One region of the Parabacteroides chongii genome, then DNA from elsewhere that is predicted to be linked to it. Evidence: riboswitches for the same ligand, from Rfam matches in the RefSeq annotation. Region 1 holds a riboswitch; each other region holds the start of a gene.

Region 1 (4,268 bases):
CGGTCCAGTTCATGCCACGGGCGACCGGTAAGGGAAACCATGCTCATGTCGTTGTAGGATATTTTCAGTTCATGTGAAAGCATTTGCAACGAGTTGAACGAGGGCAGGAGCGTTATTTCAGCATCCGGCATCCGTTTGAGGATCGTTGAGGCGAATCCGTAGAACAAAGGGTCGCCCGAAGCAAATACGACAATCTTCTGATGATATTCGTACTCGTTGAAAACATCGTCGAGCGGTGCTTTTATATCGATCCATACAGCATCTTCCGGCAGAAAAGGCTTCAGTATCTCATGATGTCTTTTTCCGCCTGAAAAATAGGTGTTGCCATTGATTATATCTACGATTTTATTACTCTTGCTGATGTAATTGGGGTCATCGGGGATGCCGATGACGATAAATTGAGTTCTCATACGTCTCTTCCTGGTTTTAAATGAATAGCATCGTTATAACAAAGTATAGAATTTACTAGTGTTGCGGCCAGATTACTTCCGCCTTTACGTCCTTCCACGATCAGTTTGGGAATGGAGGTAAACGGTTTCACCATATGTTTGGATTCCTGCACGTGCACGAAACCGACGGGGGCTGCGATAATTCCGGCAGGAGTTGCTTTCCCCTTGCGGATCAGGTCGCATAATTCCATCAGTGCCGTCGGTGCATTGCCGAAGACAAATAAAGCGTCCGGATGTTCGCTGACGGCGATCCGGATGCCGGCTTGTGTGCGGGTGATGCCTTTTTCAGAAGCAAGAGCAACAGTCTGCTCATCCTGCAGATAGCATTTCACCTCGATGCCCATACGCTGCAAAGCTCCTTTACGGATACCGGATGCTGCCATGGTAACGTCGGTGATGATGGTACGGACAGTGCCGGTGCTCAGTTTCTCATATAAAGAGGATACGGCATTATCATCGATTCGCAATATATTCTCCATATCGAAATCGGCTGTCGTATGGATCGCATGCAGCAATGCCCATTTTTTATCTAACGGAATATCTTTGTTTTTCAGTTCTTTCTCGATGGTGCGAAAACTGCGGATCATAATATCTTGTCCGATACCAGTTTCTGCTTTACCCATCTTGATTTCACCGTAATAGCCGCGTGGTGTAATCATCTTGTTGTCGAACCGGTAAGTTTGTGAGTTGCCGATCAGAACAACAGTGAACATATCTACTTGTTCCGGATCGAACTCTGCCAGGGTGGTGATCGTCACTTTCTGCTCTTCACGTCCTGCCTGGCGGACAAAACCGACAGGTGTCTGCGGATCGCGTTCCTGCAGGAAAAGTTCGATCAGACGATACAGCTGCCAGTAGCGACCTTCGCTTTTGGGATTGTAGATCGCTGTGATAAAGTCGGCCATCGCTGCCGCTTTGATACGCTTCTCTATCAGCTCCCAGGGAGTCATCAGGTCGGAGAGGGAGATCACACAGAAATCATGACCTACCGGAGCGCCCAGCAGGGAGGCTGCTTTCTGGAATGCACTGATACCGGGAAGAACTTCGATAGGGATGTTGCTTCCTTTTTCGCGCTGCATTTCATAAATAAGCGGAGCCATTCCGTAAATACCTGCATCACCGGAACTGATAACTGTTACTACTTTGCCTTCGGTTGCATAATTATATGCTTCTTCGGCACGTACTTTTTCCCGTTTCATTCCCGAATCGATGCAGATCGCATCAGGACGGATCGCTGATTCAATAAACTGGAAGTAATATTTATACCCAACGATAACATCCGACTGGCGGATGGCGGATAGAACTGCCGGTGTAATATCTGATTCGCTGCCGGGACCGATCCCGGCTACGATTATTTTTCCTGTGCTCATCTTTTAGCTTTGAGTTATTGATTCTGATTTCATCAGTACCAACAAAGATAATGTATTTTATTGGAATAATTGGATTGTCAGATGTTCTAAGTCTAAGTATTAATCTTTTTCTGCTGCGTACTTTTTCTTCTTACTGGTTATATCGATCATCTTATGTTTGGCTGCGAACCTGGCATGATCGATAAATATATCCTGGATTTCCGGATTTTGTCCCAGCCCCTGCATAAAGACAGATACCTGATAACCTTTGCCTTCCAGTTCCTCTTTCATATCACCGGCAATGTCGTTGTTGGCGTGGTCGCCGGCAACGAACATGAAAGGCATCAGTAATACTTTCTTTACGCTGCTTGCATCCAGTTTGGCAACCATATCGCCGAAAGAGGGATAACCTTCTACGGTTGTTACATGGTAATTAGTATATCCTTTGGACTGCAGCATGTAATCCATCATGGCATACTGTGCTGTGGCAGGTGTATAAGTACCATGTCCGACAAGAATTGTTGCGCCTTCTTTGGTTCCGTTCTTTGTAACGGCTGCTATTACATTTTCAAAGTCGTGGGGAGTATAAAGCAACGGGTTGCCGATGCGTATGTCTTTGAAGTTCTTTTCCAGCGGAGCAATGTCTTTACGAAGTGATTCCATTTCCACTCCTTCGATAATGTTGGTGGACTGGACAAGGATGTGTGTATATCCGTCTGCTTTCAGTTTTTCCAAGGCTTCGACCGGATTCAGCTTTTCGATGCCGCGTGCTTTCAGGCGGCGTGCAACGATACGGGAAGTATAGGCTTCGCGTACTTCCATATCCTGGAAGGCGGCTTTTGCTTTTTGGTTGATCGCGTCGATAGTGAGAGCGCGGGTGTTGTCGTACGTGGTACCGAAATGCACCATTAATAGGGCAGCTTTGTCGCCCGGTTGCATAGAAGCGAGCATGTCTGATGCCTCGAAGTTCTCGCCGTCGTGTGCCCAGCACATAGGTGTCAGCATACAAGCAATAAATAATAGTAAATGTTTCATATATAATAAATTAAGAGATAACGTACGAATGCGACAAATCACATACCGGCTGTCGGTAACCCTTTTCTTATCAGCCTCCTGACCCCGGGAGAATATGATATAATAACTTTGGCAGGTTTCCTGACTTGCCCGGAAAGCGACCTTCCCATCCTTTTGTCGGACAGTGGTGTAAGAATGCTTTCCTTTGTTGAGGGCTTCACAGTAGCGGGCACTGTTCCGGATTCTAACCGGATTCCCTTTTATACGAATAACGGAATGTTACCGTATCACCAAAGCGGAGACAAAGATAGAAATTTATTTAAAATAAGGTGGATTTTATGTTCTCTTAATTGAATCTTTTGGAACAACTTCCTTACAGATACTGTTCCATCTACCACAGTGAAAACCGGGCATATAATTATGCCTGTAATATTAACGCCAAACAATTAATATATGGAGTGGTTTGCAGATTTACTCAAACATTATCCGGAACTCGCCATCTTTTTGACGCTGGCATTGGGCTTCTGGATCGGTAAATTTAAAATAGGGAAATTTTCTTTGGGAACAGTAACCAGTGTTCTGCTGGTCGGAGTATTAATCGGGCAATTGCACATTGATATCGGTGCACCTATTAAATCGGTGTTCTTTCTTTTATTCCTGTTCGCTGTAGGTTACAGCGTAGGGCCACAGTTCTTTCGCGGACTGAAGAAGGAAGGACTTCCGCAGATGCTTTTTGCTGCCTTGATGTGTCTGTTCTGCTTGTTCATCCCTTTCCTTCTGGCCAAGCTGATGGGATATAATGCGGGTGAAGCTGCCGGATTGCTGGCCGGCTCGCAGACAATTTCAGCCGTATTGGGAGTTGCGGAAGATACAATCAATCAGGGCAGTCTGAGTGCTGCCGATAAAACGGCTATGATTAACGTGATGCCTGTCGCTTATGCCGTTTCGTATATTTTCGGTACGGCAGGTTCGGCGTGGATCATGAGTGATGTGGCACCCCGCCTGCTGGGCGGACTGGCATCCGTGAAGAAAGCATGTAAAGAGCTGGAAGCTAAAATGGGGAATGACGACGAGAGCGAACAACCGGGATTTATGCCTGCAGCACGTCCTATCACTTTCCGGGCTTATAAGATAAGCAACGACTGGTTTGGTGCAGGTAAGACCGTGCAGGAACTGGAAGATTACCTGGAAGAGCAGGGCCGTCGCTTATTTGTGGAGCGTGTCCGTATCAATAATGTCATTTATGACGTGAAACCGGACTTGATGCTTCAGAAAGGAAACGAGGTAGTCCTGAGCGGACGGCGGGAGTTCGTGATCGGTGAGGAAGATTGGATAGGTGACGAAGTGAACGATATCGATTTGCTGGACTTCCCTGCTGAGACATTGCCGGTATTGATCTCCCGTAAGAAATTTGCCGGTATGACGGTGGCACAGCTCCGTAAGGAAAAGGTGATGC
Region 2 (4,268 bases), 1.9 Mb from region 1:
TTATCTGATCAACCTGGAGGAAAACAAGTCGGGGTTGGCGTCGGATAACCGTCCTATCAGCCGCTGGCGTGAGTTCGGTCTTCAGAAAGGCGTCTTGCGCATTTAATAATTGGCTCATTAGCATATTAGAAAATTATTCATTATGGAAATACATATAGGAAAAAGAGTGGCGGATGTATCGCTGGTCAGCAAGGAAGGGAATAAGGTGCAGTTGACGATAGACGGTGTCCCTTATGAAGTCGATATTATGATGGCCGAGAACGGTGCCTGCTCTATTTTGCACAACGGTAATTCGTATAATGCCGAACTGATCCGGGGAGAAGGAGGCAAAAGTTATACGGTGAATACACATTTCCTGTCTTATGCCGTCGATATTGTCGATACACAGATGAAATATCTGCGTATGCGTAAGAGCAGCGAAGAGCGGCAGGATAACAAGATCGTTTCTCCTATGCCCGGAAAAGTCGTGAAAGTGTTGGTGGAGAAAGGCGACCGTCTGGAAGCCGGTGATATCGTCGTCGTGATAGAGGCGATGAAGATGCAGAGTAATTATAAGGTAAGTTCAGCCTGTACGGTACGTGAGGTATTGGTCAAAGAAGGAGATTCGGTAGCAAGCAACCAGGTTCTTCTGTTGCTGGACGTAATAACAGATAAAGAAGAATAAAATGGGAAAGGAACAGTTGTATAAGACCTTTGAAGAACTGGATAAGACAGCTTCGCAGGGAGGTGGTATTACCCGTATCGAAAAGCAGCATGAATCCGGCCGGATGACAGCCCGCGAACGGATCGATATGTTGCTGGATAAAGGGACGTTCAACGAATTGGATAAATTTGTGGTTCACCGCTGTACGAATTTCGGCATGGATAAGAATAAAATCCCCGGTGACGGGATTGTATCCGGCTACGGTAAAGTAGACGGACGGCAAGTCTTTGTCTATGCCTACGACTTTACAGCCTACGGAGGTACGTTGAGCGCGACGAATGCTGCCAAAATAGTGAAAGTTCAGCAATTGGCACTGAAAAGCGGTTCACCGGTCATTGCCCTGAACGATTCGGGAGGAGCCCGTATCCAGGAAGGTGTGAACAGCCTGGCCGGATATGCTTCTATTTTTTATCAGAATACGATGGCCTCGGGTGTCGTTCCTCAGATCTCGGCTATTCTGGGACCTTGTGCCGGTGGGGCCTGTTATTCTCCGGCATTGACCGATTTTATCTTTATGGTAAAGGATAAAAGCCACATGTTCATTACCGGACCGGATGTAGTCAAGGCGGTTACTCATGAGGAAGTGGGGAAGGAAGAACTGGGAGGTGCCTATACGCATAGTAGTAAAAGCGGTGTCACCCATTTTATGTGCGATACGGAAGAGGAAACATTAATGAGTATTCGTGAATTGTTGAGTTTCCTTCCTTCAAATAATATGGAGGATGCACCGGTCGTTTCCTGTTCCGACGATGTCCGGCGTGAAGATGAAGCTTTGCAGCAGGTGATCCCGGATGATCCGAATGTGCCTTACGATATCAAAGATATTATAGAACCGGTTGTCGATAATCATTATTTCTTCGAGGTAATGCCTCATTTTGCAAAGAATATCGTAGTCGGTTTCGCCCGCTTGGGCGGACGTTCGGTAGGTATCGTTGCCAATCAACCGGCATTTCTGGCGGGTGTGTTGGATATCGATGCTTCCGATAAGGCGGCACGCTTTATCCGTTTCTGCGATTGTTTCAACATCCCGTTGATCACATTTGAAGATGTTCCGGGATTTTTGCCCGGTTGCCAGCAGGAACATGACGGTATTATCCGCCACGGTGCCAAGATCGTGTATGCTTATGCGGAAGCGACCGTTCCCAAGATCACGCTGATTACCCGGAAAGCCTATGGCGGTGCTTATATCGTGATGTCGAGCAAACCGACCGGAGCCGATATAAACCTGGCCTATCCGATGGCTGAAATCGCCGTGATGGGAGCTGAAGGTGCTGTGAATATCCTGTACCGAAAAGCAACCGGCGAAGAAAAAGAACAGGCAATGAAAGAGTATACCGAGCAATTCTCCAATCCTTACCGGGCAGCCGAACAAGGATTTATCGATGAGATTATCATGCCGAGGCAGACTCGCTTCAAACTGATACAGGCGCTGGAGATGGCAAAGAACAAGAGCCTGAGCAATCCGCCGAAGAAACATGGCAATATGCCATTATAACGATTTGATTTTGTTGTTAGAATTTATGAATGGCAATCCCTGTCGACCGTGAGGCTGGCAGGGATTTTTTTATTGTAAAAAACTTATGATTAAATAGTTGTTATATCTTTTTATTTTGTAGTTTTGCCGTCGAATTGGTTCCGTATCGTCTGGTCGGATGATGTGGATTAAAAGGGAATCGGGTGTAAATCCCGGACAGTCCCGCTGCTGTGAGCTCCGTTCAACATTCTGAAAACAACTAATGCCACTGACGTTTGTCGGGAAGGCTTCAGGATGGGAGTCAGTCAGAAGACCTGCCGTTCATTAAAGGCTGTTTTTCTCGTGGGTTAGAAAAGTAGTTCGAAAAGAATATTTATCGTTTAAGGAGGTAACATTTATGGAGAAGCTTTGTGCGCGTTGTGGCGCGAAGTTATCAGGTTGTGACGGCTTTTCGCCGGAAGATCAGCATGTATTTACCGGTCTGGATCAATGCCAGCAGGTTTTTATCAGGGTCTATTATAAGGATTGCCTGTGCCCTTCATGTGTTCAGCATGTAAAGGATAATTTTTATGCTTTTGATATTTCATCTGCATATCTGAAAAATAAATAATTATGGAGTGGATAAGTGAACTGCTGTGGGGAGAGGGAATAGGGCATTCTATTCTTTTGTTATCGCTGGTGATCGCTGTGGGAATCCAGTTAGGCAAGATCAAGGTATTCGGTATCTCATTGGGTATAACCCTGGTGTTGTTTGTCGGTATCTTACTGGGACATTTCGGTTTTACCATTAATCCAGCCGTGATCCATTTCTTCAAGGAGTTCGGGTTGATCCTGTTCGTTTATTCTGTCGGTATGCAGGTCGGTCCCGGTTTTTTCTCTTCGTTCAAAAAGGGGGGGATGACATTGAACGGGTTGGCTTGCGGAATTGTTTTCCTCGGCGTTGTAACGGCCTTGGTCATTCATTTCATAACGGATATTCCCATGCCGACAATGGTCGGTATTTTGTCGGGAGCGGTAACAAATACACCTGGTTTAGGTGCGGCCCAACAGGCTTTTACCGATATGACGGGTACATCGAATGAAACGATCGCACTGGGATATGCTGTCGCTTATCCGCTGGGGGTTGTCGGTATTATCCTTTCCATGTTGTTTGTCCGCTACATTTTTCATATCAGTTTTGAGAAAGAGACAGAACAACTGGAAGCGGAGAACGATGTGCATAACAGTGAAGCGACTCCCATATCGCTTGTCGTGAAGAATCCCGCACTTTTCGGACGGAAGGTGATGGAACTCGGCGCTTTTCTCGAACACCGGCAATATGTGATATCCCGTATTTGGCGGAAGAAGAGCAATAAAGTCGAGATCGTGACCGGCAATACGATTCTGGATGAGGATGATAAGATATTTGTGATCACAACAGAGCATGACGCAGAGACTATAAAAACTTTTGTCGGTCCCGAAATTGAAATGGACCGTAAACAGTGGATCCCTGCTGAAAGTGCTTTTGTGAGCCGTCGTATTCTGGTTACCAAACCGGAGCTGACCGGTTCCCGTTTGGGTGATTTGCAGTTACGGCGTTTGCACGGTATCAATGTGACGCGTGTAAACCGTGCCGGAGTCGAATTGGTGGCTACTCAGGGACTGCAATTGCAGGTGGGCGACCGCGTAACGGTGGTCGGTAGTGAACTGGCTGTCGATAAGGTGAGTACGATATTGGGTAATTCGATGAAGCGTTTGAATGAGCCTAACCTGATCCCTATTTTTATTGGCATCGCTTTGGGTATTATTTTAGGTAGTATCCCATTCACTGTCCCGGGAATCCCACAACCGATCAAACTCGGTTTGGCGGGTGGTCCGTTGGTCGTATCTATTCTGTTGAGCCGCTTCGGATATCGTTATAAGTTGGTTACTTATACAACCCAAAGTGCCAACCTGATGCTGAGGGAGATCGGTATAACCATGTTCCTTGCTTGTGTCGGATTGAGTGCCGGAGACGGATTCGTGGATACGATTGTCAATAAAGGGGGATTTGCCTGGATCGGTTACGGTTTTATTATAACGATGTTACCGCTGTTGATTATCGGTTTTGCC
Region 3 (4,268 bases), 2.2 Mb from region 1:
CGCTTTTTCCTGTGCCGGACTGAGCGGACTGAGCGATTGCAACCGGCATACCGGCACCTGCAAGCGTCCGACTTCTTTTTCATAGCTTTCCAAAACACCCCGCTTCAGCAGCCCGTCCAATATGGCAGCAGAACAGCCACTGTGTTCCAGCAGCTCCTTTCTTGAAACTTCCTTACTCAACGACGGATTTAAGGCATGACTCAAATCCAAGAAACAGACCAGCAAAAGTTCCTGTTTCTTTGCCCGCTTAAAATCAGCAAAAACCTCTTGCAAACGTTCCTCGCTGGCATATTCCTGCGACAGCCGGATAAATGTCTGCATCTTCGGCACAAATCCGCGTTTCATCTCTTCGCTGACCTCGACAGCGCCGCGCGCCATCAAGGAAGCCACAATCGGCACGACATTACGCAAACCGGTTCTTTTCTCCAGTTCGGATACGGTCAGTTTGAGTACGCCTTTGAAGGCATCCAATACAGCCTGCTCGTTGGGACGCAAAGGACCGTCAGCCACAAAATCGGCATTATAAGTCACCGCTGTCTCACTTTCCAGCTTCAGTCCGGAAGGTAAAGCCGCCTTATAGACATCCCCTAATTTACACATATAGTAAGAGGCAATCCATCTCCAGAAACGGAGCTGCGGCCTGCGCAATACCGGACTGGCATCCAGCAAGGCATAGATATCTTTCGTTTCAAAGTCCGTATTCGGTTTACGCTCATGCACCTCCATTACAATAGCCGTGTAATAACGTTTCTTACCGAAATGAACAATGACGCGGCAACCGGGAGTTACGGCAGCCTCCAAATCCGCAGGGATACTATAGGTATAACTATTTTCCAGCGGCAAGGGTAGTATGACATCTGCATATTTCATTTACGAGGTCAAAAGTAACAAAAAAGGCCGGACTGTTAAAGCCCGGCCCTCCATATCTTCTTTCTGTTATCAGAACAAAACCGCTGCAGTAATGGACCAGCCGCGATTCTTCGCCTTCATATCGAACTTATCCGAGCTGTAATTATCAGTCAGTCCCAAGCCATAATTGATGCCGACCTGCAAATGGCTGATCAGTTCCGCTCCTACACCGAAGTTAAGGCCTGCGCTAAAGTTTTTCGCTTTAATCTGTTCACCCAAAACATTCCAAATTTTATCTCCTCCTACACGGAAACCTACATACGGACCTGCAGAAAGATAGGCTTTTACCAAAGGAATACCGAACTTCCACTTCAAATTGACGGGGATATCCAAATAATCTGTTTTCATACTTGTCGAGGTAACTGTTCCCTCCGTTTTCATGTCGACTCCTTTCTGTGAATAGAGAATGGCCGCATCCAAGCCTATGCCTATCAACGGAATAGTAGTCTCGATCATCGGACCGATCTGGAATCCTGTCACATTATCCGCTTTCAGGATATCGGAATTCATATGAACGGATGATATGTTCAAACCACCTTTTACCCCAAACTTCAACTGGGATTTTGCCGGTACGGCTATGAATACCATCAAAATAACCAAAACTAAACCTGTAACCTTCTTCATATTGCCTGTTGTTAATTAATTATGTTTGCAAATAAACGCACTTTTCCTATAATAAACAAGTATTACTGTCATCCTGTTCATTCATTAAAAAGGAAAGCATGCACCGGTTACGGAGCTCATCCCGCAAACCGATCCATGCCTCTTTTCCTAATTATTATGGCAAAATAATTAAAAACAAAAATGTTCAGACAGCCAGACGGGAAACGGGAGTAAGAATAGTGGAGACGACAATCTGTCTCCTGTTCTCTTCCGGCCTTTCCTCGAAGCCGTCGAAATAGTATGCCTTGCAGGTCTTCTGACTTACTTCCGGTTTGAGCGCCTTCCCAACTTTTCAGTTGACAGTTGATAGTTGACAATTGACAGTTAAACTGTCCACTGTCCACTGTTATCTGTCAACTTCTCCGTCAGTGGCACTAGTGTTGCCCAATCCGTTATGAAGCTTACAGCAGCGGGACTGTCCGGGATTTTCACCCGATTCCCTTTTAATCCTTTCCTGCGGATACAGGTCCGGAACAATGCATGTCGCAAATATAATACATTTTTACTAGATTTGTACAAAATCTTTATTTTCTTGTTGGAGTGATTAGAACCTTATCTGCCAATCGCTGATAGTATGTCGCTCCCGGTCGAAACCGATGGCAACTTTCACGACGGGCAACCCGCACAAAGCAAAACGTTCGGGATAATTCCGCAAATCTATCTGGTTCATGGCTGCATCCGCCGTTTTATCGAGTTTTAGCTCCACGACATAAAGTGTCGTTTTCGTCCGCATCACCATATCCACACGACCACGGGGGGTACGTACTTCCACATCCACATACATACCAAGCAAACTGAATATGGTATATAGCAAAGACTGGTAATGCCCCTCGTAATCGGTATTATCGCATTTTGGGATCGTGGAAAGGAAAGTCTGCAATAAACAAAGGGCATCGTCCATCCGCTCTCCGGCTATCGCCTCGAAAAGAAGCGCAACCGTTGTAAGACCATCGGCGGTATGTTGGTGAAGATAACCGGGCAACAAACTTTTCATCAGCCCCATACGTACCTCCTTATTGGGAATGTCGAGCGTATAAAGTTCCGTCAGTTCGGAGTAATCTTTTATCGTGATATAACCGCTTTGGTAGAGTAGCGGGGTGATGTCCGTCATCCGTTCCGTCGGCGCATCGAACGATTCGGAAATAACTTTCCGACCTCCGATCTGCTGAGGCTTTACATGGTATTTGTTCAGCATCTCGATCAAATAGGTAGGTGTACCACTGCCGAACCAATAAGAACCGATTTTACCGTCCGCAAAAGCATTCAGCAAGCTGAAAGGATTATAGATGTCAGGCGAGGGGTAAGTAAAATGATAGCCGTCATAATTCTCCCTCAAACGTGCAACAAGTTTCGGACAGGTAATCTGCATCTTCTTCGCAAGCAATTCCAAATCAAGATTCATTTGCGTCAACATCTCCTCTTCCGTGATACCGCAAATGGCGGAATAGGAATCGTCCATGCTGATATTCTTTATATTATTCAGTTCACTGAATATGCTCAATTGAGAAAACTTCGTAATACCGGTAAGGAAGACATAGCGCAGATAAGGATCGCAAGCCTTCAGTGGACTATAGAAATTACGCATCACGTTTCGTAACACAGGCAAGTTTTTTTCTTCATGCATCACATCGAGAAGCGGCGCATCATATTCATCAATCAACACCACCACTTGCCGCCCTGTCCGCTTGTAAGCACATTGTATCAAATTCGCCAGCCGGATATTAACATCTTTCTCCTCTATATGGCAATCATACCGATCCTCATATCCCGACAAGAGAAAATCCAACATCCGATTCAAACGGGCTTCATCCACATGCTTCGCCATGCTGACATCAAAGTGGAGTACCGGATAGGTTATCCATTCTTTCTCCAGCCCTTCCATAGCCAACCCTTCAAACAACTCCTTGCGTCCCTCGAAATAGGCATGGAGCGTTGAAGTTAGCAGCGACTTACCGAATCGGCGTGGACGGCTCAAAAACATATAATTCGAAGCTGAATGTGTCATGCGATAAACATATTCAGTCTTATCAATATACACATAATTCCCCTCTCGAAGCTTCGAGAAAGTCTGTACCCCTATCGGATAAAGTCGTCGTTGCATTTCCATAATCCTGTTTCTTTTATCACAAATTTACGTGAAACAAAAGAGATTACCAAATATGATGTTGGCTATCTTTTAGTTATCATTAAAACTCCGGAAAAAGGCTTTGGGCTTGGCCAAAAAGATGTCTAATTCGTATCTTACCGAAAAGTAATCACGCAAAATCAGGACAAGACTCTATTCACCTTTCTTTGTTCGTTTCTTTATTATCAAGAAAACAGAAAACTACTTAGTAAGTAAACCTTCATCTGCTTAATAAGTAAACAAACCTCTGCTTACTAAGTAGCCAAGGGGGTTACTTAATAAGTAGTTTTTGTCTGTGTAGGGTTTGTTCAAAGCTCTACTTTATATGGAAGCCTTTCGATAAGCATCCACCGCCTCTTTTACCGATCCATACATCAGAAGGAGCCGCTGCGACTGGCCATAACTCAGTCCCAACTCCTCTGCCACCATCCGTGTTCCGCGGTCGACCAGTTTCTGATTAGTCAATTGCATATTGACCATCCGGTTGCCTTTTACACGCCCCAAACGGATCATCACAGATGTTGAAATCATATTCAGAATCATCTTTTGCCCTGTACCGGACTTCATACGC

Evidence for each region. A riboswitch is a leader RNA that binds a small molecule or an ion and turns the genes downstream of it on or off. The one in region 1 is predicted to bind cobalamin.
Region 2: linked by a shared signal. The riboswitch ahead of P3L47_RS08240 (putative transporter) and the one ahead of P3L47_RS15425 (sirohydrochlorin cobaltochelatase) in region 1 are both predicted to bind cobalamin.
Region 3: linked by a shared signal. The riboswitch ahead of P3L47_RS01425 (porin family protein) and the one ahead of P3L47_RS15425 (sirohydrochlorin cobaltochelatase) in region 1 are both predicted to bind cobalamin.

What each region holds. Positions count from the first base shown of each region.
Region 1 covers NZ_CP120849.1:4,132,385-4,136,652, forward strand. Annotated here, with positions in the region: gene cbiE (precorrin-6y C5,15-methyltransferase (decarboxylating) subunit CbiE) at 1-410, opposite strand, end outside; gene cobJ (precorrin-3B C(17)-methyltransferase) at 407-1,819, opposite strand; gene P3L47_RS15425 (sirohydrochlorin cobaltochelatase) at 1,919-2,833, opposite strand; cobalamin riboswitch at 2,927-3,122, opposite strand; gene aspT (aspartate-alanine antiporter) at 3,266-4,268, shown strand, end outside.
Region 2 covers NZ_CP120849.1:2,196,562-2,200,829, forward strand. Annotated here, with positions in the region: gene accC (acetyl-CoA carboxylase biotin carboxylase subunit) at 1-106, shown strand, start outside; gene P3L47_RS08230 (acyl-CoA carboxylase biotin carboxyl carrier protein subunit) at 143-664, shown strand; gene P3L47_RS08235 (acyl-CoA carboxylase subunit beta) at 666-2,198, shown strand; cobalamin riboswitch at 2,317-2,513, shown strand; gene P3L47_RS08240 (putative transporter) at 2,790-4,268, shown strand, end outside.
Region 3 covers NZ_CP120849.1:314,190-318,457, forward strand. Annotated here, with positions in the region: gene priA (replication restart helicase PriA) at 1-870, opposite strand, end outside; gene P3L47_RS01425 (porin family protein) at 940-1,533, opposite strand; cobalamin riboswitch at 1,802-2,066, opposite strand; gene P3L47_RS01430 (ATP-binding protein) at 2,117-3,679, opposite strand; gene murQ (N-acetylmuramic acid 6-phosphate etherase) at 4,019-4,268, opposite strand, start outside.